Regions from separate parts of the Virgibacillus dakarensis genome, predicted to be linked through region 2. Evidence: predicted binding sites of a transcription regulator. Region 2 holds the regulator's gene; each other region holds the start of a gene.
The links. Region 2 encodes CtsR, which represses protease genes until heat stress. Its sites were predicted from a motif close to ATGGTCAATAAAGGTCAAACA; they were not measured.
Positions count from the first base shown of each region.

Region 1: a site for CtsR is predicted at 6,038-6,058, ahead of clpP (ATP-dependent Clp endopeptidase proteolytic subunit ClpP). Genes of this name have one in related genera too.
Region 3: a site for CtsR is predicted at 4,260-4,280, ahead of CZ382_RS23145 (ATP-dependent Clp protease ATP-binding subunit). Genes of this name have one in related genera too.

Region 1 covers NZ_LT732554.1:2,296,674-2,307,005, forward strand. Annotated here, with positions in the region: gene CZ382_RS20490 (NUDIX hydrolase) at 1-6, shown strand, start outside; gene rapZ (RNase adapter RapZ) at 3-893, shown strand; gene CZ382_RS20500 (gluconeogenesis factor YvcK family protein) at 890-1,846, shown strand; gene whiA (DNA-binding protein WhiA) at 1,880-2,830, shown strand; gene CZ382_RS20510 (IS1634 family transposase) at 3,096-4,808, shown strand; gene CZ382_RS20515 (HPr family phosphocarrier protein) at 5,011-5,271, shown strand; gene clpP (ATP-dependent Clp endopeptidase proteolytic subunit ClpP) at 5,383-5,973, opposite strand; gene CZ382_RS20525 (response regulator) at 6,180-6,791, opposite strand; gene CZ382_RS20530 (sensor histidine kinase) at 6,766-8,157, opposite strand; gene CZ382_RS20535 (DUF6305 family protein) at 8,231-8,821, opposite strand; gene nikC (nickel transporter permease) at 8,917-9,828, opposite strand; gene CZ382_RS20545 (ABC transporter permease) at 9,885-10,332, opposite strand, start outside.
Region 2 covers NZ_LT732554.1:877,327-887,658, reverse strand. Annotated here, with positions in the region: gene gltX (glutamate--tRNA ligase) at 1-1,325, opposite strand, end outside; gene CZ382_RS13925 (PIN/TRAM domain-containing protein) at 1,502-2,599, opposite strand; gene radA (DNA repair protein RadA) at 2,796-4,169, opposite strand; gene clpC (ATP-dependent protease ATP-binding subunit ClpC) at 4,356-6,782, opposite strand; gene CZ382_RS13910 (protein arginine kinase) at 6,803-7,867, opposite strand; gene CZ382_RS13905 (UvrB/UvrC motif-containing protein) at 7,864-8,400, opposite strand; gene CZ382_RS13900 (CtsR family transcriptional regulator) at 8,430-8,897, opposite strand; gene CZ382_RS13895 (MgtC/SapB family protein) at 9,203-9,901, opposite strand; gene ltrA (group II intron reverse transcriptase/maturase) at 10,266-10,332, opposite strand, start outside.
Region 3 covers NZ_LT732554.1:2,821,697-2,832,028, forward strand. Annotated here, with positions in the region: gene CZ382_RS23125 (YfkD famly protein) at 1-42, shown strand, start outside; gene pdaA (delta-lactam-biosynthetic de-N-acetylase) at 468-1,265, shown strand; gene mbcS (acyl-CoA synthetase MbcS) at 1,413-2,993, shown strand; gene CZ382_RS23140 (LCP family protein) at 3,078-4,094, opposite strand; gene CZ382_RS23145 (ATP-dependent Clp protease ATP-binding subunit) at 4,412-6,547, shown strand; gene ltrA (group II intron reverse transcriptase/maturase) at 7,325-8,623, shown strand; gene CZ382_RS23155 (MBL fold metallo-hydrolase) at 9,049-9,921, shown strand; gene CZ382_RS23160 (SPFH domain-containing protein) at 10,008-10,332, shown strand, end outside.

The DNA of each region.
Region 1 (10,332 bases), 1.4 Mb from region 2:
CAGTGAGCAATACCGAACAAGAAACAAAATTGGTCATCATTACCGGAATGTCCGGTGCGGGAAAAACAGTTGTCGTACAGAGCTTTGAAGATTTAGGGTATTATTGTGTAGATAACTTGCCCCCAGCCCTTTTACCGAAGTTTTTGGAATTAATGCGGGATGCAACAAATAATATTCAGCGCGTTGCTTTAGTCATGGATCTGCGCGGCCGTGAATTCTTTGATTCATTGTTTGAAGCCCTCGATATTTTAGGGGAAGAAGATTGGCTTGAAGAACATATTATTTTTCTTGATGCAAAAGACGAAGAACTTGTTACAAGGTATAAGGAAACACGGCGTTCCCACCCGCTTGCTGTCGGAGGACTTCCGCTCAATGGTATTAAACAGGAACGAAAGATTTTGGATGAGTTAAGGGGAAGAGCTCAGCGCGTTATTGATACAACGAATTTAAAGCCACGGGAGTTACGTGAAAAAATTCTCAAGGCATACACAGAGGAGAAACAGGAAATATTCTCTGTTCATATGGTTTCATTTGGTTTTAAATATGGTGTGCCAATTGATGCGGATCTCATGTTTGATGTCCGATTTTTGCCAAATCCGCATTATGTTTCCCACTTACAGCCATTAACTGGGCTGAATCAGGAAGTTTCGTCATATGTATTTAAATGGTCGGAAACAAGAAAGTTTATTGAAAAAGTACTTGATTTACTGCAATTTATGCTGCCGCAATACAAAAAAGAAGGCAAGTCACAGCTTGTTGTGGCGATCGGCTGTACGGGCGGTCAGCATCGGTCTGTCGCTTTGGCCGAACACTTTGCAAAGCAATTATCATCCGGCTATATTACGCACATTACGCACCGGGATATCGATAAACGTAAGGGGCATCACGTATGAGCAGCAAAAAACAGCCAAATGTTGTCGTAATCGGTGGTGGAACCGGAATGCCGGTTCTTTTGCGCGGGTTGAAGGATTTGCCGATTCATCTTACCGCACTTGTGACGGTCGCAGATGATGGAGGAAGTACGGGAAGATTGCGTTCTGAAATGGCGATTCCCGCACCAGGAGATATCCGTAATGTAATTGCTGCTTTATCTGATGCTGAGCCAATGCTGCTTGATTTATTTCAGCATCGCTTTGCCAATGGAAACGGGTTATCCGGTCATTCGATGGGGAACCTGTTACTCGCGGCGATGACTTCTATAACCGGGGATTTTTATACCGGTATTAAAGAAATCTGCCGGGTACTTAATGTAAAGGGAAAAATCTATCCGATATCAAATGAAAATATGTCACTGCATGCGAAAATGACGGATGGCTCTATTGTGTCTGGAGAATCCTCCATTACGCTTGCAAATAAAAAGATTGAGCGGGTATTTTTAAAACCGCAGCCTGTTAAACCATTACCTAATGCGGTTAAGGCAATTGAGCAGGCGGATTTAATCGTGATTTCACCTGGAAGCTTGTACACGAGTATTATGCCGAATCTGATTATCCCGCAAATTGATGTGGCGATCCAGGAAGCAGAAGCTAAGGTCGTCTATGTTTGCAATGTCATGACGCAAGCAGGAGAGACTACTGGATTTACCGCCAGTGATCATGTAAAAGCCATCCATGATCATATTGGAGAGGGATGTGTGGACGCCATTATTGTCCACAATGAACCGATCAAAAAGTCTGTCCGCAGTATTTATGCAGAGGAGAATGCCGATCCTGTCATCTATGATACGGATCAATTGCTTGCCATGAACCTGCAAATTATTGAAGGGGATATTATCAATCATTCACAAGTAACCCTCAGGCATGATACACATAAAATTGCAAAACTGCTTTATTCGATTATTGATTGATAAGCAGCACTTTTAGGGCAGGGAGGTGTTAAGGTGTCCTTTGCATCAGAGATAAAAAAAGAATTAACGTCGATTGAGGTGGATGAATGCTGTAAAACAGCTGAACTCGCCGCATTAATTCGCATGAACGGTGCCATCTCACTGTCGAAACAGGTTTATATGCTTGATGTACAGACGGAAAATGCCGCAATTGCCCGTCGTATTTATACATTAATTAAATCCTCCTATTCGCTGCCTGTTGAACTGCTTGTCAGGAAAAAAATGAAACTGAAAAAGAATAATGTTTACATTGTCAGGTTGAAAGCGAATGTCCGTGAACTATTGGCGGATCTTGACATCCTAATAGAACCTTATACTTTTGTTCGGACAATTTCCGACCAGTTTACAGAAAAAATATGTTGTAAGCGAGCATATTTACGTGGTGCTTTTTTAGCAGGAGGTTCGGTTAATAATCCGGAAACATCTTCCTATCATCTGGAAATTTTTAATTTTTATCAGGAGCATAACGATGCATTGTGTGATCTGTTAAACAGCTTTCATCTTAAAGCCCGTAAACTGAAACGAAAAAAAGGCTATATTACGTATATTAAAGAAGCAGAGAAGATTACCGAGTTTTTAAATTTAATCGGTGCCCATAATGCCTTATTCAAGTTTGAGGATGTCCGGATTGTGCGCGATATGCGTAATTCTGTCAATCGATTGGTAAATTGTGAGACAGCTAATTTAAATAAAACAATTGGTGCTGCATTTCGGCAAATTGAAAATATTAAGCTTATCGAGGAGACAGTTGGATTGGATGTACTACCGGAAAAACTTCGGGAAATCGCCGTTTTACGTGTTCAAAACCAGGATGTTTCCTTAAAGGAATTGGGAGAGCTCGTAACAACCGGAAAAATTTCCAAGTCCGGTGTCAATCATCGCTTAAAAAAGATTGATCAGTATGCGGAGCAGATTCGTCGTGGCGGAAAATTTGCCGAAAGTTGAGCAAACATTCATTTTGGATACATTCCATGGTATACTAGTTGAAAATTTAGTTGTCCGTCGTGCTTACAGGTTGAGCAGAACCGATTCTTTAAGCGGACACATGGATGAAGGTTTCCTTTTTTTATAAACTCTCCTTCTTTTAAAGGAGGAGGGTTTTTGTAACCCACATTCGGCAGGTGAATAAATAAAGATAATGTATTTTTTAAAGGTTTTTTCCCGTCTTTCTCGAAACGTATAGGAAAGAAGAAAAAGGGAGGGAAATAGGATGAAGCCAAAAGATCGGGTTATGATGCTCTCTACAGGACCATCCCAGTTGATTTCTGCGATTTGCGATGAGATAGGTTTTGAGGACCTTCTTAACGAACAAATCGAATGGGATGAAAGTCGCTGCAAACTATCACCTGGTGCTCGCTTAAAAGCACTGGTTATTAATATTCTTTCGGATCGAGAACCGCTGTATCATGTTGAGCAATATTTTGAAGAACAAGATGTGGAGATGTTGTTTGGTTCTGATGTAGAAGCTTCACATATAAATGAATACGCACTTGGTCGTGCACTGGATGCCTTGTATGAAGTCAACCCGTGGAAGGTATATTCAACGTTGGCCATTTCAGCTTGCCATCAACTAGGCCTGCCTCTTGGGAGGCTGCATAATGATACGACTTCCTACTCTTTGTACGGCGAATACAACACAAAGGAAAAAGTACCGAAGTCAGAAGAAGCAGCGGAGGATTTGGAAATCACGCATGGATTCAGTAAACAACATCGGCCGGATTTAAAACAAATTGTACTCGGTATGAGTGTCACACCAGAACGTATTCCAATCTTAGCTACGGTTGAAAACGGAAATACGGATGATAAAACGTGGAATTTTACATTCATTCAAAAGCTTCGTAACTTACTGTCGGAGGAAGAATGGGGGCAACTGATTTATCAGGCAGATTCCGCCCTGATAACCCTAGATAACCTACGAGAAATACGGGGGAATCTCCACTTCATTTCCCGGCTTCCCGAAACATTCAGCTTGAGTTCTGAATTAAAAGAAAAAGCATGGAAAAAAGATAGATGGGAAGAAATCGGTCAGATAAAGCCACAAAAGAAAGCTGCTTCCTATAAACTCCAGTCATTTACAGAAAAACTGGATGGTTTTATGTATCGCTTTGTTGTCGTCTATTCGGACAAGCTCAATGAACAAAAGGAAAAAACTTTCCTGCGTAAACTGGGAAAGGAACGTATAAAACTCGAAAAGGCAATAGATACATTTGAAAGTACCGTGTATCATTGTGAATCAGATGCCAAGGAAGCTTTGGAGAAGTTTGAAAAAGAAAATGCAAGTCATTATTTCCAGTATTCATTTAAGATGGAACCGGAAGAACAAACGGAAAAACGAAAGAAACGGGGACGTCCAAAAAAGAATGAGGTTCCCAACGTCATCACGGTATATCGTCCTCATCTCCAATGTCTGGAGGAAATAGAGGAGGCAGTTGAGGAAAAGAAACGTAAATTAAGTACGTTCATCCTTATCACGGACAAATGTGATCGTCAAGAGATGACAGACTTAGAGATCCTTCAAACCTATAAAGGGCAAGAAGCTGCGGAAACGCGTTTTCGTGTTTTAAAAAGTCCTCAAATGATAGATGGGTTTTTCCTAAAAAAACCTAGCCGCGTGGCAGCATTAGGAATTGTTTTTGTGATGGCGCTTCTCGTATATGGCATTCTTGAAAATCGTGTTCGAGAAAAAATGAAACAGGAGGAGAAGCCTCTAAATTTAGCTGGAAATAGAAAGTTATTTAATCCGACAGGTCAAGTGTTATTGAAAGAGCTCAAAAAAATAAAAATCATATATATCCAGCAAAATGGAGAGACACTTCGCTTTCTTCCAGATAACATCAATGAAGAATGTAAACGAATCCTTGAACTTGCGGGTTATGATATGACAATATACGTGTCGAAACAAGCAGAAAATACAGTAGTTTAAGTGAGATATGGGGGATTGCGAAAATGAAATGTCGAATATAAAGGAAAAACAAAGAAGAAAGTCTACTATTAAGGAATTAACAAAATAGAGATATTAATTTTAAAAAATGCACCTGAAAAATAGGAGAAAGTTTATCTTTCAGGTGCCGAATATGGGTTGTAAGGATAATGATAGCGTTTACAAAACAGGGAGGATGATGAGATTGGTTGAAAGGTCTGTGACGGTGGGGCTTGAGACAGGATTGCAGGCAAGACCGGCGGCTCTATTTGTACAAGAGGCAAATCGTTATGGCTCGCATTTGTTTTTGGAAAAAGGTGGGAAGCGGATTAATGCAAAAAGTATTATGGGATTAATGAGCTTAGCCGTTGGAACTGGAGAAACCATTACGTTAATTGCTGAGGGTGCTGATGAGGAGGTTGCCATTAATCATTTGGTTTCTTTTGTAACAGCAACAAAGGTCTGACAAGAGTCCAATGAAGTAGACAATCAATGGAACCTGGTATTGTATTACCGATAGTTTCTATCCAAGTAACAGAAAATCCCCTGACCACTAGCAGTTCAGGGGATTAATCTATTATTTATCCGTTTTTTTCTCCATAACCTTATCAATTAAACCGTATTCTTTGGCTCTAGCTGCGGTCATGAAATTATCGCGTTCGGTATCACGTTGAATTACTTCCAGCGGCTGGCCGCTTCGTTCAGCAAGGATTTGGTTGATTTTTTCCCGCATTTCAAGAATACGTCTTGTGTGAATCTCAATATCTGTTGCTTGCCCTTGTGTACCGCCAAGTGGCTGATGGATCATGACCTCACTATTTGGTAACGCATAGCGCTTGCCAATTTCGCCGGCTGTTAATAAGAAGGCACCCATTGATGCAGCCATTCCGGTACAAATAGTTGATACGTCAGGCTTAATGAATTGCATGGTATCGTAAATAGCCATTCCAGCTGTGATTGAGCCACCTGGTGAGTTAATATAAATCGAGATGTCTTTATCGGGATCCTCTGCTTCAAGGAAAAGCAATTGGGCAACGATCGAATTTGCCACATTATCATCGATAGCACTGCCTAACATGATAATGCGGTCTTTAAGTAAGCGCGAGTAAATATCATATGCACGTTCTCCGCGGTTAGTTTGTTCAATAACTGTTGGTATTAAATTCATGTGTAAATCCTCCTTGATTCATTCAAATTAATCCATTGGTTTGGATAGTTTTATCATAACCTAATAGGTCAAAAAAGGTCAAACAAAAACGATCGACAAAAAAAGTGGCATTGGCGTTCTATGTATAGTTTGTACAATTGCCCGACATGACCGAAAGAATACACTTTCCATCATACCCTCTTTTATGGAATATAAACTATATTCCATCATATAAGTTTGTATGTATTTTTTGGTCGGCCTTTTTTACCGTATTGGGATATCACTTCAACTTCACCTTTTCCCTCCAGGTAGTTAAGGTAGCGGTGCACCGTTTGATATGCAACAGGCAATTCGTTTTGAATCTGATTGATGGTCAAAGGTCTTTCTTGCTGGAACAAATAATTTTTAATGGACATTAAAGTTGCCTGGTTTATCCCTTTATCAACAAACACATTGTCTTTACCCCCTATTAGCCTGCCGATTTTTAAATTAATCCGGATTCGTGATAACAGGTCTGGAGCTTTAATTGGTTTTAACGCAAAATCAGTTGCCCCGGCATTCAGAAATGTGTTGGCGATCTCCTGCCGTTCGTCAACTGTTAAAATGATAATCGGAACTGTCTGATTGAGCTTTCGTATTTCTTTTGTTGTTTTAACTCCATCCCAATCGGGCATATGATAATCCAGCAATACCAGATCCGGGTCCATTTTTGCAAATAATTCCGCCGCTTGTTTACCTGTCGCTGCTTCTAATACCTTCCATTCAGCAAACTTGCAAATTTCTTTTAATGTAAAACGAATAGCTTCATTATCATCAACGATAAGAATGGTTGTGCTCATTTCTTTGTTCACCTTCTTTTTGGATGGGCAGCATAATATTCATTTGCGTATGGCTTCCGGGGATGCTGTTCACTGAGATGCTTCCATGATGATTTTCTACTACTTTTTTAACGAAAGATAGTCCGATACCGGAAGAATTCTTTGTGCTGAAGCCGTCCTCCCATATATTTCTTAAATGGGATGTTTTGATGCCTGGACCATTATCCTGAACACGAAGTAAAATACCGTTATCTATTCTTTTGACATAGATGTGGATATATCCTGCTTTTCCAGCAAAAGAAGTAATCGCATTTTCTAAAATATTGGAGATTGCCCGGGAAAAACGTATTTTGTTTATATAAATTGGTGGTAAATTTTCCTCGATGTCAATGCCGAGATCAATTTGTTGTTCATTTAAATCGAGATGACTTGTTACATATTCCAATAATTCCTGAATGGAAATTTCCTGTTTGATATTTTCAGATAAAATTTCTGCAATCATGTCCTTCATTTTCAGCAGTGATTTATCCATCCGATTAAAATATTCCTGCAAATCGTCATTTTCCAGTGGCTGCATTTTTAACTGGATTAATGAGGTTAATCCTTCCACCGTTACCAGTGGTGTTTTCAGATCGTGCACCAATGTATTTATTTCCTGATAGACACTTGATTCGATAAGGGCGATCCGTGTTTCCTTTAACTCTTCCTCCTGTTGCTGATATTTTTTCAAGGTGTAAACTTGTTTATTTACCAAATGGACTAATAAGCTTAAAATGACCGCAATAGTGAGGAAAGCTGTAAAAAAGATCGTTGCTAGTGTATTGAATAATTTATTTTCGGTGAAATAGCTGTCGGCAATTTTAATGCTGACCGCAATATCGTTTGTACCGAACCCGAGATGTGAAAGTCCTGGAATAAGCTGCAACCAACTACTTGCCATTAAAATGAAAAACAGGATAAGCGAAAAAATAAAATAAAAGTACTTTTGCTTCGGTATGTAAAGCTGGAGCAGTGAGATAGCTCCAACCGTTACGATATGGCCAAGATAGGAAAAATGCTCATTGTAAACTTGATTAAACAGGATCATTGCTGCCATTGTTAAACCGATAAAGCCTAAAGAAAATGTGATCGATTTCAAATCTCTGGAAAGGGCGAGGGCAAAAAGCATTGCTCCAAAATAAATAAAAAAGGAAATAAGCACGTATTTTGCAATATACGCGAATGCCGTCACTAGAAGCTGTCCACTATCAAGTAACATAATACTGTTGTTTAAATTATCGATGATGTATAATGACCAGTTTGTGATAAATGTTGGAAACATCTCGCCGTATATAAGTAAAAGCAAACCCAGAAAACCTATAAGGGAATAATTCTTTTCTTTGGACATGATAAATTCCTTTCCGAGGGCAGTCATTAAAACTATTGGAAAGCTTTGATGAGCAAAGGATTACCCTCATTTGCTAACGGAATGCTGAATTAAATGGGGTGGACAAATCATCCAACCGGGTAACAAGCGTCGCAGGTACATGGTGTTTTTTCAATGTGGTAAGCAGTTTGTCCGGGTGCTTTACATTTTTTAATCCAATGTAATAATCGGCAAAAGGAACGATCTGCACAAATAACTTCTCCGTTTCGTCATTCTCACGTTGTTCACCGGAAAGATCGACGAGTACAACAGGTAAATTCATATGTTCTGCTTCTTCGACGAGCTGATCTGTTCGTGTCAATTCTTCTGCAAATGATCTTGGTGTATGGGCTATACCGTTGGCACTGTATCCAAGGACGATCACAACGCTTGCATAATCATATAGATCTGTTGCTAGTGCTCTTGGCCGATAGTCCGCTTCCAGATTGAGGTTCTCTGCGATTTTTAACAGAATTGTTCCTTCTGCAGCCTGGCCGGCCGATGTAATTAAAATTTTTTCCCCGCCAATCGGTGCCGGCAAATTAGGATAGGAGTTAATAGGCTTACTCGGGGAAGAACGGATGGTTGTACATAATAAGATGAAGGCCAACATGATACATATAAATACCGGAATATATTTTTTCATTTACTCACCCCCGTTACATGAATTATTTTTTCAAATAAAAAAGGCAAAGCGATTGCTTCACCTTCTATCATACAATAGTACTATCTGAAATGTCATTATTGTTTTAATCTTGGATCCAGTGCATCACGTAATCCATCACCGAAAAGGTTGAAACCAAGCACAACAAAGAAAATGGCGATTCCTGGAAATGCAACAACCCACGGTGCATTTTGCAAAGCTGCACGTCCATCACTGAGCATTGCTCCCCATTCCGGTGTTGGTGGCTGTGCGCCAAGCCCCAAAAAACTTAAGCCGGCTGCATCCAAAATTGCTGTACCAATGCTAAGTGTTGTTTGAACAATAATCGGGGCAAGGCAATTAGGGAGAACGTGCTGCATTAATACTCTTCCATGTTTTGCACCAATTGCACGTGCCGCTTCCACGTATTCCGTTTCTTTAACGGACAGCACCGCCGATCGGACAATTCTGGCAAATTGCGGAACACCGACAATCCCGACAGCAATCATCGCATTCCGTAAACTGGGACCGAGAACAGCTACAAGCGCTATTGCCAGCAGAATACTGGGAAAAGCCATCATAATATCAATTATTCGCATAATGATCTGATCAACCCAGCGCCCAAAATATCCAGCAATCCCTCCTAGGAGAACACCAACGATCAAAGCAATACCTACTGCAATAACCCCGATTTGAATCGAAATACGGGAGCCATGGACAATCCGGCTGAAAATATCCCGCCCAAGTTCATCGGTTCCGAGCAAATGATCGGATGATGGTGCCTGATACCGGTCAATAATATTTTGTTCTATTGGGTTATGGGTGGCAATCATCGGTGCGAATATCGCCGTTAAAATTAAAATTAAAATAATACACAATCCAATGAAGGATGTTTTGCTTTTAATGATTCTTATTAATGAATCTACCCATAACCTGCTTGACTTGGGTTGGATAGACTCATCGACCCTGGTGGCGTCTGGATCAGGTATCGGGTTTGGCTGAAGTGACATATGTTGCACATCCTTTCCTGGTAGTTTTTAACTCTGAAACGCTGCTGTATGTGTCATCAATCGAATCTAATCCTTGGATCTACATATTTATAAAGGATGTCCGTAAGCAGGTTAACCAAAACAAATATTGTCGCAATCATTAATATTGTGCTTTGTACAACCGGATAATCCCGACCAAGAACAGCAAGGTATACATAACGCCCAACCCCTGGCCATGAAAAAATTGTCTCCGTTAAGACGGCTCCGCCCAGCAGTAAACCGAATTGCAATCCTATAACTGTTAACACAGGCAGGAAAGCGTTTTTTAATGCATGTTGAAAAACAACCAGATGCTTCTTCAACCCTTTTGCACTCGCTGTCCGGATAAAATCCTGCCGCATCACTTCCAGCATACTGGAACGGGTCATCCGGGCGATAATCGCCATTGGAATCGTTCCAAGTGCAAGTCCAGGCATTAACAGGTGGGAGAATGCGTCTTTAAAGGCTGACCAGTTTCCGGTTAGG
Region 2 (10,332 bases):
TGCTTTGTTTCTTTTTGCGTAGCCTTGATTTCAGCTTTAATCGTGTCTTTATTAAATTCATCCAAATGAATCAGCTTATCAGCAAACACCTGCAACACTTCCGGAACCTGTTCCTCACGTAAAACTTCCATTGATGCTTCGTCGTATTCAATATGCTCTTTGAAAAATAGCTCTGTCAATTCTACGATTTCCGCACCATACCGAAGCTGTTCTTTATATAGCGCAATTACTTTTTCTGCCCAGATACGCGTTTCCTGATCCATATTTTCAGGCAGCTTGCCAGCCTCAATCAGGTATGGCATCGTTAACGCAATAACCTGTTCCAGATCCAACGCTTTAATATACTCATTATTCATCCACTTAAGCTTCTGTGGATCAAAAATGGCTGCTGATGTCGACAATCGTTCTGGATCAAATATCTCAATCAGCTTATCCTTCGAAAAAATTTCTTCCTCACCAACTGGAGACCAGCCAAGCAACGTAATGAAATTGAACAATGTTTCTGGTAAATAACCTAAATTACGATACTGCTCAATAAATTGCAAAATGTGTTCATCACGCTTGCTTAGTTTTTTCCGCTCTTCATTTAAAATAAGCGTCATATGCCCGAACTTTGGGGCTTCCCAGCCAAATGCTTCATAAATCATCATTTGTTTCGGTGTGTTGGAAATATGCTCTTCGCCACGTAAAATATGGGTGATTTCCATCAGATGGTCATCGATTGCAACGGCAAAATTGTATGTCGGGATACCATTCTTCTTGACAATAACCCAATCGCCAAAATCGCTTGATTCAAAGGTAATGTTACCGCGAACCATGTCCGGGAAGGTATATGTTGTGTTATCCGGAACACGAAAACGAATGCTTGGCTTACGACCCGCTTGTTCAAAAGCTGCCATCTGTTCAGCTGTTAAATGACGATGTGCACCGGAATATTTCGGTGCCTGGCCTTTCGCGCGTTGTTCTTCGCGCTCTGCTTCCAGTTCTTCTTCCGTCATATAGCATTTATACGCCAATCCCCTTTCCAGCAAATCATCAATATATTTTTGATATATATCCAGCCGCTCCATTTGCCGGTATGGTCCGTATTCTCCGCCAATATCCGCACCTTCATCCCATTCGATCCCAAGCCATTTCAAATAATAAAACTGACTTTCCTCCCCGCCAGCTACATTCCGCTTCTGATCTGTATCCTCGGTACGAAGAATGAACTTCCCATCAAAATGTTTTGCATATAAATAATTAAATAATGCCGTTCTAGCATTCCCAATATGTAAATGGCCTGTTGGGCTCGGCGCATAACGAACACGAACTTGATTAGTCATAGTGTGACCCCTTCCTTGTTTTACGATTATTCTATTTTAATGAAACACTTTCGCTTTAAGAGGATGTTCAAAAAGTCACCAAACGATAAACACGATTTTTTGAACACGCGCTTTAATGCAAAAAGCGATAACATATACTGTTATCACTTTTCCATTCTTAATAAGTTATACCTCTTTTATAATGCTTTTTCAAGTAATTTTGGTTTTGCAAAAATCATTCGGCCTGCGGAAGTTTGTAAAACGCTTGTGATCAGTACCTCAATCGTTTTGCCGATATAATCACGGCCTTCCTCCACAACAATCATTGTTCCGTCATCCAGATAGGCAATCCCTTGATTCTGTTCCTTACCATCCTTGATCACTTGCACCATTAATTCTTCACCAGGAAGAACAACCGGCTTCACTGCATTTGCCAAATCGTTAATATTTAATACGTGAACACCTTGCAAATCACATACCTTATTTAAATTAAAATCATTCGTAACAACAATTCCGTTGATTACTTTTGCCAGTTTAATCAGTTTGCTGTCTACCTCTTGAATTTCTTCAAAATCACCTTCGTAAATTTCAACTTTTACCGGTAATTCCTTTTGAATACGATTTAATACGTCTAAACCACGGCGTCCCCGATTACGTTTCAAGGCATCAGATGAGTCCGCAATATGCTGCAGTTCACCTAAAACAAACTGTGGGATTACAATCGTTCCTTCTAAAAAGCTCGTTTGACAAATATCCGCAATCCGTCCATCGATAATCACACTTGTATCCAATATTTTAGCTTTTGGCTGGCTTTGCTCCGTTCCTTCGCCTTCTGCAACCCGTTTTTTGTCCCGTTCTTTGCGATTATAGTTAAATAAATTCTTTAATTCATCCCTGCGCCTAAAACCAACCTGAAACCCAAAGTAGCCTAACAGAATGGTTATAAAGAGCGGCAGCACCTGTGACACAATATCAATTTTAATATCAGTCAACGGAATATTAATTAAAAACGCAATTACCAGACCAACTATTAATCCCAGACTGCCAAAAAACAAATCATCAACCGGAATCTTCACCAGCGCTTCCTCAATCCACCTTAGAAAGTCAACAATGTAATCTGCAACCAAGAACGAAAATAGAAACAAAATAATTGCCCCAGTTATTAACCCCAGGTATGGTGATAGAACCCATTCCATTTGCGTAAAATCTAATAATTTAATGATATCTGGTATATATAAATACCCAATGGTACCACCTGTAATCAGAAAGAATAAATGTACAATTTTTTTCAGCACCACTGTCACCTCCTACCACTCAGTATTACCTACTTTTAAAAAAATTAGTCTAAAAAATGGAATTATAGCTACTAACAATAAATAAAGAATAGCATAGCTGTAAAATCTAGTCAATTAGGTAAACATAAAATTTTATCACAATAAAATGACAGTGTCAATTTAATTTTACTAAATTCTGCTTTAGTTTCAGAAAATTCTACCTCCCCATCCCCTCCTCTAATGCTTCCTGCACTGTTTTGACGCCAACAACTTGAATTGATTTAGGTACCGTCCAGCCATCCAAGTTATTTTCCGGACAGATGACACGTTTAAATCCCAGTTTAGCTGCCTCCTGTACACGTTGTTCGATGCGGGAAACACGTCTAACTTCACCAGTTAAACCGACCTCTCCAATAAAAATATCATCCGGTTTTGTGGGCTGATCACGGAAACTGGAAGCAATGGCAACAGCAATCGCCAAGTCGATAGCAGGTTCATCCAATTTAACACCACCCGCAACCTTAATATATGCATCTTGGTTCTGTAACATTAATCCAACACGCTTTTCTAATACAGCCATTAATAAAGGGACACGATTTGCATCAACCCCTGTGGCCATCCTGCGCGGGTTTCCAAAGCTCGAAGGAGAAATTAACGCCTGAATTTCCACTAGTACAGGTCTTGTCCCTTCCATGGACGCAACAACCGTAGAGCCAGCAGCACCATGTGACCGTTCCTCCAGAAATATTTCAGAAGGGTTTAATACCTCGCGAAGACCAGCTTCCTTCATTTCAAAAATTCCCATTTCATTTGTACTGCCGAAGCGGTTTTTTACTCCACGTAATATGCGATACGTATGATGCCTCTCCCCTTCAAAGTAAAGAACCGCGTCAACCATATGCTCAAGCATCCTTGGTCCGGCTATCGCTCCTTCTTTGGTCACATGACCAACAATAAATATCGGAACCCCGTTTGTTTTGGCAATTTTCATTAACTCACTTGTACACTCCCGAACCTGCGATACACTTCCAGGTGCACTCGTAACTTCTTCACGAAAAATGGTCTGGATAGAATCAATTACAACAAACGACGGGTTAATCTTCTCAATGTGATTGGCAATGTCGTACAAATTTGTTTCCGACAAAACATACAATGAATCAGCGGTTATTCCTAGACGATCTGCCCGAAGTTTCGTTTGTCTGCCGGATTCCTCTCCGGAAATATAAAGTACCTGCAGTTGTTTCTCAGCAAGCTGTGAGGAGATTTGCAGCAGTAATGTAGATTTGCCAATACCCGGATCACCGCCAATTAATACAAGCGAGCCTGGGACAATTCCGCCGCCAAGCACCCGGTTAAACTCCTTCATCGTGGTTGTAATACGTGGTTCCTTCTGTGACTCAATTGCTGTTATCTTTTCCGGTTTACTAGCTTGTCTTATATCCCTTGCTAGTCCATGACTACTTCTGTTACCCGTTGCTTCCACTTCTTCAACTAACGTGTTCCATCGATTGCAGCCTGGGCATTTTCCCATCCATTTTGCCGATTCATAGCCGCAATCCTGGCATACAAATTTCGTCTTGCGTTTTGCCACTGGGATCCATTCCTTTCAGCTTAACCTATATTATATACGAATTGCGTAACATCAAAGTTACAGCAATCTATCAATTTTATAAACTTTTTTTCATAACTATGCCACATAACAGAGGTCGGATGTCGGAAGCCGGATGTCAGAGGTTAAAGAATAAGCCAGCAAGGAGGGGTCCTGCTGGCTGTTTTACTAAGCTAAAACGATAAAATCACCTTTATTGTTTAATCCGATTTTTACTTTTTGGCCTTTCGCAATTGTTTCTTTTAGTAATTCTTCAGAAAGCAAATCCTCGACATTTTTTTGAATGGATCGGCGTAATGGACGTGCACCATATTCCGGATCAAACCCTTCATTTGCTATTTTCTCTAACGCCTTATCGGTAAGAGAAAAGTCAATTTCCTGGTCCTTTAACCGGCGCTGCAATTGCTGTACCATTAAAGTAACAATATTTTTCATATGTTTTTTCTCTAATGAGTGGAATACAATAGTCTCATCAATCCGGTTTAAAAACTCTGGGCGAAATGCCTTTTTCAATTCTTCCATTACTTTAGACTTCATGTCCTTATATTCCTGGCCTTCTTCACCGAGGTTAAAGCCAACGTATTTATTGCGTTTAAGTTCACTTGCACCAACGTTAGACGTCATAATTAATACGGTATTGCGAAAATCAACAACCCGGCCCTTTGAATCGGTCAACCGTCCATCCTCTAATACTTGCAATAAAATATTAAAGACTTCGGGGTGCGCTTTTTCTATTTCATCAAGCAAGACAACCGAATATGGCTTCCTGCGTACTTTCTCGGTCAGCTGCCCGCCCTCTTCATAGCCGACATAGCCAGGAGGAGAGCCAACAAGCCGGGAGGTAGCATGTTTTTCCATATACTCCGACATGTCAATCCGAATCATGGCATCTTCATCAGCAAACATTACTTCCGCTAAGGCACGAGCAAGTTCGGTTTTGCCAACTCCTGTAGGCCCAAGGAAAATAAATGAGCCGATTGGGCGTTTTGGATCTTTTAATCCTGCACGAGCCCTGCGAATTGCTTTTGCCACTGCTTTAACCGCCTCTTCCTGACCAATTACACGATTATGCAAAATCGCTTCCATGTTCAATAACCGTTCACTTTCATCCTTCGTTAATTTCGAAACAGGTACCCCAGTCCAGGTGGAGACGACTTTGGCAATATCCTCAACTGTCACTTCTGAACTTTCCTGACCTTGTTTTTCTTTCCACTGATTTTTGGTTGTCTCCAACTCTTCCCTTAGTCGTTGTTCCGAATCGCGTAACGATGCAGCTTTTTCAAATTCCTGGCTTTGTACAGCAGCGTCTTTTTCCTTGCGTATCTCTTCCAGATTTTGCTCTAATTCCTTTAAATTAGGCGGCACCGTATACGAACGCAAGCGAACCTTTGAACCAGCTTCATCAATTAGATCAATTGCCTTGTCGGGTAAAAAGCGATCCGTTATATAACGGTCGGATAAATTCGCTGCTGCATCGATCGCCTCATCGGTAATGGTTACTCGATGATGTGCCTCATAACGATCCCGGAGCCCTTTTAGAATCTGAATGGTTTCCTCGAGTGTCGGTTCATCAACCTGAATCGGCTGAAACCTGCGCTCAAGCGCTGCGTCTTTTTCAATGTATTTACGGTATTCATCCAGTGTCGTCGCACCAATACATTGTAATTCACCACGAGAGAGTGATGGTTTTAAAATATTGGAGGCATCAATTGCACCTTCAGCCCCACCTGCCCCAATTAATGTATGCAATTCATCGATGAACAAAATAATATTGCCTGCTTGCCGGATTTCTTCCATCACCTTTTTTAGACGATCTTCAAATTCACCACGGTATTTTGTGCCGGCAACAACGGTCCCCATATCAAGGGTCATGACCCGTTTATCGCGTAATGTTTCCGGAACCTCATTATTGATTATTTGCTGTGCCAGCCCTTCTGCCACAGCTGTTTTTCCGACACCGGGCTCCCCGATTAATACCGGGTTATTTTTGGTCCGGCGGCTTAATACTTGAATAACACGTTCGATTTCTTTCGTTCTGCCAATAACAGGGTCAATATTTCCTTCTTTAGCAGTCGCTGTCAGATCCCTTGCCAAGGAATCCAGTGTTGGTGTATTTGCACTTGCTGATTGACCTCTTCCCTGCCGCCCAGCTTGTGATTCGTTACTGCCAAGCAGCTGTAATACTTGCTGGCGCGCTTTATTCAAACTGACACCAAGGTTATTTAACACCCGGGCAGCAACACCCTCGCCTTCACGGATTAATCCTAGTAATATATGTTCTGTTCCAACATAGGAGTGCCCTAGTTTTCTAGCCTCATCTTGTGATAATTCCACTACTTTTTTAGCACGAGGGGTATAGTGAATCGTCTGCATGGCCTGTTTCCCTACCCCGATGAGCTGCTCTACCTCCTGCTGAATTTTTTCAACTTCAAGACCTAATGATTGCAATGCCTTTGCTGCAATTCCATCGCCTTCGCGAACGAGGCCTAATAAAATATGCTCTGTTCCAATATTGTTGTGGCCAAGTCTGACCGCTTCCTCCTGTGATAGCGCCAAAACCTTTTGCGCTCGTTCTGTAAAACGTCCAAACATCATAAGCAAGTTTCCTCCCACTATTATTTTTCCAATTTTAAGCGTTCTCGAATAAGTGATGCCCGCAGTACATCCCGTTCGTCAGCAGTCAAATTCTTCTTTGCATATTGTTGAAGGAACCCTGGCTGTGTAAGGATTATTAGCTCGTTCAGAATATTTCTGGAAACATTTTTGATTAAGCCTAAATCAATTCCCAATCGGACATTTGATAAACAGCCTGCTGCTTCTTTTGATTCCATAATCCGGCTATATTTCAAAACACCATACGAACGATAAATCCGATCCTCGAGCCGTTTTCCTGATTGTTCCATTAATCGGGCTCTTGCATTTCGTTCCTGCTCAATCAATTGTTTAACAACACCTTGCAAATCTCCGACAATATCCTGCTCAGACTTACCAAGTGTTATCTGATTGGAAATTTGAAAAATGTTACCTAACGCTTCACTACCCTCACCGTAAATCCCCCGGACAACAAGCCCAAGCTGATTAATTGCCGGGATCATCCGGTTAATCTGCCTCGTAATGGTTAATGACGGTAAGTGCATCATGACCGAAGCTCGCATTCCTGTTCCTACGTTTGTTGGACAGCTTGTCAAATAGCCTCTTGATTCATCAAACGCATAATTAATTTTTTCTTCCAGCCAATCATCAAATTCAAACCCTTTTTCCAAGGCCTTATCCAGTTGAAGTCCAGGAAAATATAGCTGGATACGAATATGATCCTCCTCATTGATCATGACGGAGACCTGCTCGTTTTTTGAAATTACTGCCGCTGCTGTTTGTGCATGTTTTGCCAGATGCGGGCTAATGAGATGTTTTTCAACTAAAACACGCTTTTCTGTCGGTGTCAGCTCTGGTATTGAGATGAATTCCAAATCCTGATACTCTTGAAATGTCTGATGAGCATATTCTGTCTTAAAAAATTGCAGAATTTCCTCAAGCTCTTCCTGTTCTGCTGCAAGCGGAAAAGAAACCTTTGCAAAATTACGTGCCAATCGAATTCGGCTGCTCAGCACAATATCATTGTCAGGCCCTTCATCATGCATCCAAGGACTTATTGCATTATTGACGAAGTGTTCTAAGGTCATGACTGGTCACCCCGCATTTCTTTTTCCAAATCTTTAATTTTATCCCGAACTTCCGCCGCTTCTTCAAACTCCTCTTTGTCGATCAATGCCTTTAGCTGTACTTTATAATCTTCCAGCTGTTTTTTAGCATGTAAATCGCCACCCTGACGTTTGGGGATTTTTCCAAAATGTTTGGTATTTCCACTATGAACCCGGCGCAGGATTGGATCCAATCGCTCAGAAAATGTATGATAGCATGATGCACAGCCAAATTTTCCAACCCGTTTAAATTCAGCAAATGTCATTCCGCATTGCGGACATTGCAATTCTTTTGGTTGAGTAAATGCAGAATTACTGTGACTGCTCATTGGTGATGGTTCAAAATTAAATAAGCCGGTTAACAGATTATGAAATGAATAGCCTTCCTCAGGATACGTCATATATCCTTTTTCCTTGGCGCAAACTTCACACACATGGACTTCTATTTTATTTCCGTTGACAACCTGAGTAAAGTGTAACGTTGCAGGCCGTTTTTGACATTCCTGACACTCCATCTATTTCCCCTCCCAACGCACGAGACGTTTTATTTGTTTAAGTACTTTAATGTTGTCAGCATTGCTGTTAACACACGTGCACGAACTTCATCACGAAGCGGCAATTGAAATGCTAACGTATTTCTTCCAATTGCACTTAACATGATTTTTGCTTCTCGTTCCGTAATTAATTTTTCCTCTAATAGCCGATCCAAAACATCAAGAGCAGCCTGTTGCGTTACAGTTGGATTAATCAGCTGAATGATTTCATCAATCAGTTCAGATTTTTCCTGATGTTTCACACGCATTATCCGAATATACCCGCCGCCGCCACGCTTACTCTCTACGATATACCCCTTTTCAATCGTAAATCTTGTGTTAATCACATAATTTATTTGTGATGGAACACATTGGAATTGATCGGCTATTTCACTGCGCTTAATTTCAATCGCATCCTGTTGAGCCTGCTTGAGTATTTGTTTTAAGTATTGCTCAATCACGTCCGAGATGTTGCTCATAAGCGAAGCCTCCTTCTCCTTCAATGCGAACCAATGTCTATTGCATTTGACTTTGACTATCTTTGACTTTATTTTTATTATACGACAAATTGGCAGAGATGCAAACACATTGTTCTTATTTATTTTAGACAATGTCAGCAGAATCAAAACACACTATCCCGGAAATTTTATCACGTATAACGGTCTGCAATACCTCCACCTTTAGCATGAGTACCAAAACGTAAAGGTGGAGGAGGAAGGGCAGGCGAAAACCGTCACGTCCTGTGCGTCGAAAACCACCACTGAATGATGTTTTGCTTTATTCGTTAGCTTCTCTCGCTAATATTTTTTACAAACTCTACCCTGGACATTTCCTCAAACAAAGAAATTTTATCTAATTCCGTATCTTTATTCACTTTAATAAAAATACTTCTTAAATTATTTTCGACTTGGACAATTTCTACTTTTTTAATGGTTATATGATACGATTCCAAAATGGATACAATATTGCTTATTTGCAAATCGGGCAATGCTACAATTTCAATCAAAGAAGAGGAACGTCCTTTTCGAAATAGCCTTTCAAAGTTATTCAGGAAAATTAAACTAAGCAAAATTACGAGTGTTGTAAAAACAGCTGTTCCATACATACCTATCCCGATAACCAGCCCAAGACCTGCTACTGCCCAAATGGAAGCAGCTGTTGTTAGTCCGCGAACCGTTCCTCCATAAACAATGATTGTTCCAGCTCCAAGAAAACCAATACCGCTAATAACATAGGAAGGGATACGCGTCGGATCAAAACGGATATTATCGTAACGATCTATGTATGCTTCAAATCCATATAATGATAATAACATCATTAAACAGGAACCGATTCCAACCAATATATGAGTGCGAAAGCCTGCTGAGTGATTTTTAAGCTCCCGTTCAAAGCCAATGACCCCGGATAATACCAAGGCAACAAAAACACGCAGCATGATTAAAAGAAAATGGTCCCCAAATATCTGGTCAAAATAGTCTGTCATAAGCATGCACCTCCTTAAAATTTGTTGATGGACCTTTTATTTTACAGGAAAATTCGTAAAATAGACAGTTAACGCACCAGTTCCAAACATACATTGCTTACAAATATATGATTGTTCCAGAAAAAATATAAGATTGGAAAAGGATTTTTATCAGTATTATCGAATTACAATATAGATGGAACGAAGTAGAGTAGAAAACAGGAGTTAGATATTGCCTTCTTGTCCTCGGGTTTCAGGGTTTTCCACCTTACTAAGCCAGACTTGAGGGCAATTCCTCTTCCTGTTCCCCCTCATCAAACCGTACATGAGGTTTTCCCTCATACGGCTTTCCGACGTTCTTCTTTCTTTGGCATTACGTACTTGTCTAACTCGCCAATTTCACTAATTTATATTTGGTCATTTCTATTACCTCGCCCATTTTACTGTGTTTG
Region 3 (10,332 bases), 1.9 Mb from region 2:
CCCATCCAGGATTACGTTTCTTTTACGTTTAACCTAAAATAATTAATCGTCAACCCCTGTGAGAGTGCTCTTGCAGGGTTTTTCTTATTGGTCAAATGCCGTATAAAAAGGAAGAAATACTATATCGGAAATCGAAAATACTATCCAAAATGAGCAGAATACTATCCAAAATCGGTCAAATACTATCCAAATTGGGTAGAATACTATCCGGAAATCGAAAATACTATCCAAAACAGGAAAAATACTGTCCTAAGGCAAACCCCTCATACACATAATATTCAAAACGTGCAACCTCAGGACACAACCGTGCAATCCTGTGTCGTAGCCGCGCAATATGCGAGCTAAGCGCGCAATCCCATCCATGTTCAAGCATCAGAACAAACCTTCAATAATTTTCAAACCCACTTTCCCTCATGCATAATAAACAACCCCTTAGGAAAAAGTAAGAAAAAAACAGGTGGGTTGTTATGCGAAAATTATTCTTGGTTGTATCAAGCTTGGCATTGTCTTTGTTTGTCTTTTTTTATATGAACCCGGCAGTACATGCGCAAAGCTTCGGTTGGGGATATAAGAAAAATTCCGACCATAAAGTTCCGGAAATTGGCAAGTATCGGGATATGCTTGATAAATATGGTGCCTATTACGCTGACCATTCAGGGGACAAGGTCGTTTATTTGACGTTTGATAATGGCTATGAACAAGGCTATACGGATGACATTTTAGACGTGTTAAAGGCGGAAGATGTTCCAGCAACTTTTTTTGTGACCGGACATTATGTAAAAAGTGAACCGGATCTTGTTAAGCGAATGGCTAATGAAGGGCATATCATTGGCAACCATTCCTATCATCACCCGGATTTAACGATACTCACGAAAGATTCGATGAAAATGGAACTGGAGGAATTAGAAAAGGCAGTCGCAGCGATTACCGATCAGAAACAATTAAAATACATGCGCCCGCCAAAAGGTGTTTTTAATGAACGATCGTTAAAATGGGCAAATGATTTGGGTTATATTCATATATTCTGGTCGTTGGCATTTGCCGACTGGAATACGAAAGCCCAGAAAGGTGGTCAATACGCATTTGATCAAATTATGAAGCAAATGCATCCCGGAGCCATTATCCTGCTTCACACCGTTTCCTCTGATAACGCAGACGCCTTGTCAAAGCTGATTAAGGAATTGAAAAGTCAAGGGTATCAATTTAAAAGTCTTGACGATTTAGTATTAAAAGATATGCTGCCTAAGGCAATTTATGGATTTTAGATAGGAGCGCGAATACCGATCACTGGTGTTTGCGCTTTTTAATGCTCTAAAAAACTTTTGTTGCAGCAGGTCTTACGGACGTTCTGTATTTAAAATTTTCGAAACCTTTGCTATACTATTAGTATACCTTGTATTGGAGTTGATAGAATGAAAAGAGAAGATCTAATAGCACCGAAAGAGTATAATACTGTAATGGAAATGGAGCGCTATGCAACAGACCCGGAACGAGAGGCACTAATTTGGCAGGATGATGCAGGGAATGAGAGAACGGTAACTTATACTGAACTGATGAAAAACGTAAATCGGATTGGAAACGTCTTCCTTAATAATGGTTTGAAAAAAGGGGATAAAGTGTTAGTCATGATTCCAAGATTAATTGCAGCATATGAAGTTTATTTAGCTGCATTAAAAACGGGAATTATCATTATCCCAAGCTCGGAAATGTTGAAAACAAATGATTTGCAATACCGGATTAGCCATGGGGAAGTAAGTGGTGTTATCAGCTATTTTCCATTTGTTAAGCAATACGAGGAAATTAACGAATACGAGCAATTGAAACGTTTCGTTGTCGGTGAACCTGCAGCAGGCTGGCTGTTTTTGGATCGGTTGAAGGATGAGGCGTCCGACGATTTGCAAATGGCAGAAACAACACGTGATGATATTGCATTTTTACCATATACATCAGGGACAACCGGTAATCCAAAAGGCGTTGTACATACCCACGGCTGGGGCTATGCCCATTTAAAAACAGCATCGGAAAATTGGCTCTGTATTAATGATGGGGACAAAGTATGGGCAACTGCAGGTCCTGGCTGGCAGAAATGGATCTGGAGTCCGTTTTTATCTGTTTTGGGCTCTGGGGCAACCGGTTTTGTCTATCACGGAAAATTTGCTGCCAAAACATATTTAAGCCTGCTTGAGGACAATGATATTAACGTATTATGCTGTACCCCGACGGAATATCGGATTATGGCGAAAGTCGATAACCTTAGTGATTACCAGCTTCCAGCACTCCATAGCGCCGTATCCGCTGGTGAACCGCTTAATCGTGAAGTTATCGATACGTTCCGCAAGTATTTTAATGTTACGGTACGCGATGGCTATGGTCAGACTGAAAATACGTTGTTATTAGGTGTGATGAAGGATATGGAGGTTAAGCCAGGTTCGATGGGGAAACCAACACCAGGTAACGACGTAGATGTGATTAACGAGGAAGGACAACCAGTGGCCTCCGGGGAAGTCGGTGATATTGCAGTGAAGCTTGATTGTCCAGCGTTGTTCCGGGAATATTATAAGGATTCGGAGCGGACAAAAATGGCGAAGCGGGGGGATTATTATGTGACAGGTGATCAAGCATCCAAAGATGAAGACGGCTATTTCTGGTTTGAAGGTCGCAGTGATGACATCATCATTAGTTCAGGGTATTCAATTGGACCATTCGAAGTGGAGGATGCATTAGTCAAACATGCCTATGTTCAGGAATGTGCGGTTGTAGCAAGTCCCGATGAGATTCGCGGCAATATAGTCAAAGCATTTGTTGTCCTAAAAGATGGAGTAGATGGGAATAATCCAGATCTTGTCAAAGAGCTGCAGGATCATGTAAAAGAGCTGACTGCCCCATATAAATATCCAAGGGCTATTGAATTTATTGATGAATTGCCAAAAACGACATCTGGAAAAATTAGGCGGGTGGAATTAAGAGAAAAAGAAAAGGTAAAAATGCAATAATTTTTATCTGGCAATGGGTTTAAACGAATAAAACAACCCTAAACGTGACTGCTTTTATCGCGTTTGGGGTTGTTTAAATCAGGATTACTCCTGCAATTCCAATTCCTGTTTCAATTTCCTGCTTACTTCTGCTAACCCTTCATCTGTTGGAATAAAATAGGAGCCCCCATTAGTCGTCTGGTCCGATCCTTCGATTGTATATGTTTTAATAGCCGACGCATCAATCGAGGAGTATACCTTTTGCAGTGCATATATTTCAGTTGGTGTCAGGCTGGTTTCGACATCTTTTCCAAGAATATCGGATATTTCACCGAGTTTAAAGATTGTCCCAACGGAAACCGCCTCGTTAATTGCTGCTTGAATAAATTGTCGCTGTCGTTCATCACGAGAATATACATTGTTAACCGCCCGTTTTCGCATTCGGACAAAAGCAAGTGCTTCTTCACCATTCAGCTTTGCAGGCCCTTTTTTGAAATAGATTTTTTTATTATCGTTGTAAATATTTTTCTCCCAAAAACCTTCTTTTATATTAACGGTTACCCCACCAAGGGCATCGACAATGTCGCGAAATCCTTCAAAATCAACGGCAACATATTCGTCAATCGGAATATTAAGTAACTGCTCAACCGTCTCGACGGTAAATTTATTTCCACCATAACCGGTAATGGAACCATACGTATAGGCCGCATTAATTTTATGAATGCCAGCATATTGCCCTGCCCCTTCAGCAGGCAAATCCACCTGTGTGTCACGCGGAATAGTAGTCATCGTCATGGTATTTGTATGTGGATTAAGTGTTACTACGATTTGTGTATCCGCTCGCCCATTTTCTCCCCCGGTAGCATAGGTTTCGACACCCATTAGCAGAATCGAAATCGGATCCTTGCCAATGGTGACATCCATATCCCGTAGTGCCGATTTTTCTCCTGGACGGTCTAAATCCTGATATGAATTTTTAGCTGCGTTGTATGCGTGGAAAAATAAATAGCCTAATCCCCCAACTATAATAATAAATAGGATGAGAAGGATAAGGAGAATTCTTTTCTTCCATCTTTTTGTTTTTTTGCGTTGTCTTCTTCGCTCTGTCCTTAATTCGCTCACCCGGAATCCCGCCTTTGTTCCCCTTATTATATGTGAAAACAAAAAAGTTAACAAGACGAAATCTGGACGACTTAAGATGCCACACATGTGTAAATGACGGATTTTACAGGAATTATGTTTGTGCGCCAGCCTAAAAAATCATAAAAAAATCAGTTAAAACACTTGAAAGTCAAAAAAGGTCAGAGTATAATATGGTTACAAGGTCAAAGATAGTCAAAGTCAAACCTTGTTAAAAGCTTATTTAAACTAGTCTGACTGCAGCTTATCTAAAAGCTGACCTACACTTTTTAAAGAAAATCACAAGGAGGAATGACATGATGAAATGTCAACAATGTGGTATTCGTCCAGCAACAATTAACGTCTCGATGCAAATAAATAATGAAAAAATGCAGGTACATGTATGTAATCAATGTTTTGAAGAAATACAAGGTCAAATGATGAATCCAACTGGTTTCTTTTCCAGTTCTAATGGAAATCAGGATGCTTTTGCCCAGAACTTTTTCCAAGGAAATGGCCAAGGCGGCGCCGGAACAAGAACAGAACAACGCCAAGGGAATCGGGGCAATGGTTTGCTTGATCAATTAGGCAAAAATGTTTCCAGCGCAGCACGTGCTGGATTGATTGATCCGGTGATCGGCCGTGATGGAGAAATAAAACGGGTTATTGAAACATTAAATAGAAGAAATAAAAATAACCCGGTCTTAATTGGTGAACCTGGTGTTGGTAAAACAGCAATTGCGGAAGGTTTGGCCGTTAAAATAGCCGAGGGTAACGTTCCAACAAAACTGATGAACAAAGAAATCTACTTACTAGATGTTGCTTCGCTGGTTGCCAATACAGGTATTAGAGGCCAATTTGAAGAGCGTATGAAACAGTTGGTACAAGAATTGCAATCACGGCAAGAGGTTATTCTTTTCGTGGATGAAATTCATCTGTTAGTTGGTGCAGGCACTGCGGAAGGCTCACAGATGGATGCTGGTAACATCTTAAAACCAGCACTAGCACGTGGGGAACTGCAATTGATTGGTGCCACAACATTAAAGGAATATCGTAAAATTGAAAAAGACGCTGCACTTGAACGTCGTCTTCAGCCAATTATCGTCAAGGAACCTACAGTCGATGAAGCGGTGCAAATTTTAAATGGAATCAAAGAACGCTACGAAAAATTTCATGAAGTACGTTACTCTGATGATGTTATTCGCGCGTTTGTCACATTATCACAACGCTATATCCAAGATCGCTTTTTACCTGACAAGGCGATTGACTTAATGGATGAGGTCGGTTCACGATTGAATCTGGCCAACGCGGAAAAAGATTCGGATTCCATTGAACAGAAACTGAATGAAATCGTTCAGGAGAAAGAACAAGCCGCGGAAAAAGAAGATTACGAGCGTGCTGCACATCTTCGTTATCAGGAAATTCAACTGCAGAAACAGCTGGAAAAAGCGAAGGATGAAGCACAAGTAATTGATGTTGGAATGGAAGATATTCAATTAATTATTGAAGAAAAAACAGGTATTCCGGTAACTAAACTGCAAAAAGATGAACAAGAGCAAATGAAAAACCTTGCAGGAAATCTTGCCCAAAAAGTTGTTGGACAAGAACAAGCGGTTGACAAGGTTGCTAAAGCTATCCGCCGCAGCCGTGCTGGACTGAAATCAAAATATCGTCCAATTGGATCATTCCTGTTTGTTGGTCCAACCGGTGTTGGTAAAACCGAGCTAACGAAAGCACTGGCTGAGGAATTATTCGGTTCACGTGAAGCCTTGATTCGTCTGGACATGAGTGAGTATATGGAAAAACACGCCGTATCGAAAATTATCGGTTCACCTCCAGGCTATGTTGGTCATGAGGAAGCAGGACAATTAACCGAGCGTGTGCGTCGCAATCCATATTCGATTATTTTGCTCGACGAAATTGAAAAAGCACATCCGGACGTGCAAAACATGTTCCTGCAAATCATGGAAGACGGTCGTTTAACGGACTCACATGGCCGGACGGTAAGCTTTAAAGATACGGTTATTATCATGACAAGTAATGCCGGAACCGGTGTGAAAGAAATTAATGTCGGCTTTAACCGGACGGAGCATGAATCGGTTTCCACATTAGAAAACTTAAGTGCTTATTTTAAACCGGAATTCTTAAACCGTTTTGACTCGATCATTACGTTTAATGAATTAAGTGAAGATAATTTAGTCGAGATTGTTGATTTGATGTTGCATGAATTAACACAAAACATGGAAGAAAATAAAGTTGCAATTACGATTACAGATGCTGCGAAACATGAATTAGTACGACTTGGCTATGACCGCCGTTTTGGTGCACGACCATTACGCCGAGTTATCCAGGATAAAATTGAAGATCAATTAACCGATTTGTTATTGGAAAACAATGAAGTTAAAGCAGTAAATGTTGACGTAGTTGATGATGAAATTACCGTAAAACAAGCATAAATGAATGAATGAAGATCCTGTCCCGATTTTCGGGGCAGGATTTTTTTGTTGTCTAGGAAATTATAAAATTTGGTGGTTGTGGATAACTTAATAACCGGATAAGCCACGTCCGGCTCCAGCACCCAGCGGCTAGTGTGCTTCCTTCACCTCCGTACGATAAGTCAACATCGACTCCCTTCGGTCGTCGTGTTTCCTTTATCTCCTACGGCTCAGTCCAGCACATACGCCGCTAACCGGGCGCTTGCGCCTTTGGCGTGCCCAGCACGCTGTTAATTGCGAGTTGGTGAAAGTCCAACCCAAGTAAGTACCAAGACGCTTGGTAGCTGACAAGTAACTGGTGGAGAAATCCTAAGGTTGAAGCCTTGTGACAAAGCACACTCAGTAGTGCGAGCAACCTAACAGGTCGTAACATAAAAGTGAATCCTGCCGCCTCGTCAGCAGACCCACACGTGGACAAGGAGAAGTCGATCCTGGCAAAGGAAGGAGAAGACCATGGAAGGTGTCAAGAACTTGGAAGAGCAGCACTGAAGAATCTCTCGGGGTAAGGGGAGCGACATGTTAGGAAAGTAATTAACGGAACTGGGGATACCCTCCTCGGTCACTCTACGGAGTAAAACAGAAACCTATAAGCCGATGGTGAAGTGGTGGAAGGGCTGAGAGGGAGTCGGAGGGGGTCATAGTACCGATGATGACGATGACAACACAACATTGTCTAGGGAAGGACGGCATAAGCCAATACCCTACTTCGTTCACAAGTTTGAAAGGAGGTACGAGTAAGTGAATGCCGGAAAACTGGCTAACTACACCAATGGAAAAGCTCAACGACTCCGATCAACTTTATATCTTTGTGCCAAGGAAAGTCCTACGAGACGATTTCACGCACTATATGATAAGATCTATCGTCCTGATATACTGGCGGAAGCATGGAAAAGAGTCAAATCCAAGAATGGAAGTGGTGGAATCGACAGGCAAACAATCGATGAGATTGTATATGACTATGGGGAAAGGGAATTCTTAAATGAGTTATACCTTGAACTAAAGGAAAATCAATTCCGTCCAAATCCAGTCAGAAGAACCTATATTTCAAAAGGAAATGGGAAAACAAGACCACTGGGAATCCCAACCATTAAGGACAGAGTGGCACAGATGGCAACAAAACTGGTACTAGAACCCATATTCGAAACAGATTTTCAAGATTGCTCGTATGGATTCAGACCAAAACGCAATGCCCATCAAGCCATAGCGAAAATCAAGAAAGCCAGTAAGAAGTCTGCTTGGGTGGTAGATGCCGATATTAAAGGGTATTTTGATAACATCAACCAAGATAAACTGATGAGGCTAGTGAAAATGAGAATTAGCGATAGAAGAGTACTAAAACTCATTCGCAAATGGTTGCGAGCAGGAATCATGGAAGATGGCCATTTTCGTGATTCTGTAACCGGGGTTCCGCAGGGTGGTGTGATCTCGCCACTATTATCGAACATCTATCTAAATGTATTGGACTCACTCTGGAATAAGAAGTTTGCACACCTGGGGCAAATTGTTCGCTATGCAGACGACTTTGTTATTATGTGCTCTACGAAGCAACAAGCGTTGGAAAGTATTCAGGTATTAAGAGGTATCATGAAGAAACTGAACCTTACACTTAGTCCTGAGAAATCAAGGCTTGTCAATATATGGGATAATACAGATGGATTTGACTTCTTGGGACTTCATCACAGAAAATTCCCTATTCTTATTAAAGGCGGTTACAAAATACATGTGATGTCGCACATACCGAGTAAAAAGGCAATGAAGAAAATGCGAGAGAAGATCAAGGAATATGTGGGAAAGAACAATAAATTGTCCCTAGACATAGAAGATCTCATAATAGGGCTGAATCGAAAGCTGCAAGGGTTTAAGAACTACTATCTTACTTCCCCGATAGCTAAGAAATGGCTTAATCGTATCGACTGGTATGTACTTGAACGACTTACAATATTTTGGAACAGGAAACGAAATAAACGCCACAAACACAGTAAAATGGGCGAGGTAATAGAAATGACCAAATATAAATTAGTGAAATTGGCGAGTTAGACAAGTACGTAATGCCAAAGAAAGAAGAACGTCGGAAAGCCGTATGAGGGAAAACCTCATGTACGGTTTGATGAGGGGGAACAGGAAGAGGAATTGCCCTCAAGTCTGGCTTAGTAAGGTGGAAAACCCTGAAACCCGAGGACAAGAAGGCAATATCTAACTCCTGTTTTCTACTCTACTTCTGGCGTTTTGCTTGCGATAAGTGAGTGGGTCACGAACGTTCAATCTCGAGGTGCGAACGCGTAATCACGAGGTGTGAACGAGCGATCTCGAATCTCAAACACGCAATCTTGGGCTTCGAGTACGCAATCCTGAGGTGTGAACGCACAATCTTCAGGTCGATGTCCAGCCATAATCTGTAATTAATAATAAACTCAAAACTTGAAAAAACTAATCTGTACTAAAGCATGGTAAAAGGATGTTTAATGATGCGGATTTTCAAGGTTTTTAACGTTGTTTTCATACTATTATTATTTACGATTCCAAACCCCAGTTTTGCTGCAGAGCAACAGCAAATGAAGGTTCATTTCATTGATGTTGGGCAGGGGGACAGTATCTTGATTGAAACGCCAAGTGGCAAAACAATACTAATTGATGGCGGACCGCCGGGAGCAGGCAAAACTGTCGCAGAATTTCTCAAAAAACGTCGGGTTAAAAAAATTGACCTGCTAATTGCAACCCACCCGGATATTGATCACATTGGGGGACTGCCATTAATAATGAAATCGTTTAAGGTTGATAAAATAATCGATTCCGGTAAGCTCCATTCAACAAAAACTTACGTACGCTATATTAATCAAATCCAAAAGCATAAAATTCCAGTTGAGATTGCCAGAGAAAACGATGTGATTACACTTGATCCATTGGTTGACATGCAAATCCTAAATTCATATGCCGAACATAAAAACAATAATCAATCCTCCATTGTGTTAAAAGTAAGTTTTCGCGAGGTTGATTTTTTACTTATGGGTGATTCGGAACAGGCACAAGAAAAAAGAATCATGCAACAGAAAGATATCGAATCGGATATTTACAAAGTCGGACATCATGGATCGAATACGAGTACATCATACCCATTTTTGAAACTTGTTAGGCCCAAGATTGCGATTCTGACGTACAGCAAAAAAAATCATTATGGACATCCGGTAGATCGGGTCATTCGCAATCTGCAAAGGGTTCATGCCATGATTTATTCTACAGCGGTATTTGGTGATATATCGATAGTGACAAACGGGCAGGGCTATTTTGTTTTAACAGAAAAAACCCCACTTGATGGATTGACGGAAAAAGCTGGGTAATAAATTTTCTGTAAAACTGTATTTACAAATTTAAACAAATATGATATCATAATAATATAAATTGGATATAAGGGGGAGGAGTCGCTATGCAGGAGCGAAATGCATGGTCGATGAATGGATTTCTAGGAATTATCGTTATCGCTGCCCTAATTGCGGGAACAGTATTCAGCTTTATAAACCAGCAATTCATTGTTGGCGGGATTTGTCTTATCATTGCCATAACACTGGGAAGTGGTATCACGTTAGTCCAGCCAAATCAGTCGGTAGTCGTTATTTTCCTCGGGAAATACATGGGGACGATCCGACGGGAAGGGATTGTCATCACAGTTCCATTTTCGATAAGAAGAACCATTTCTTTAAGGGTACGGAATTTTAACAGTAAACGGTTAAAAGTGAATGACGTGAATGGGA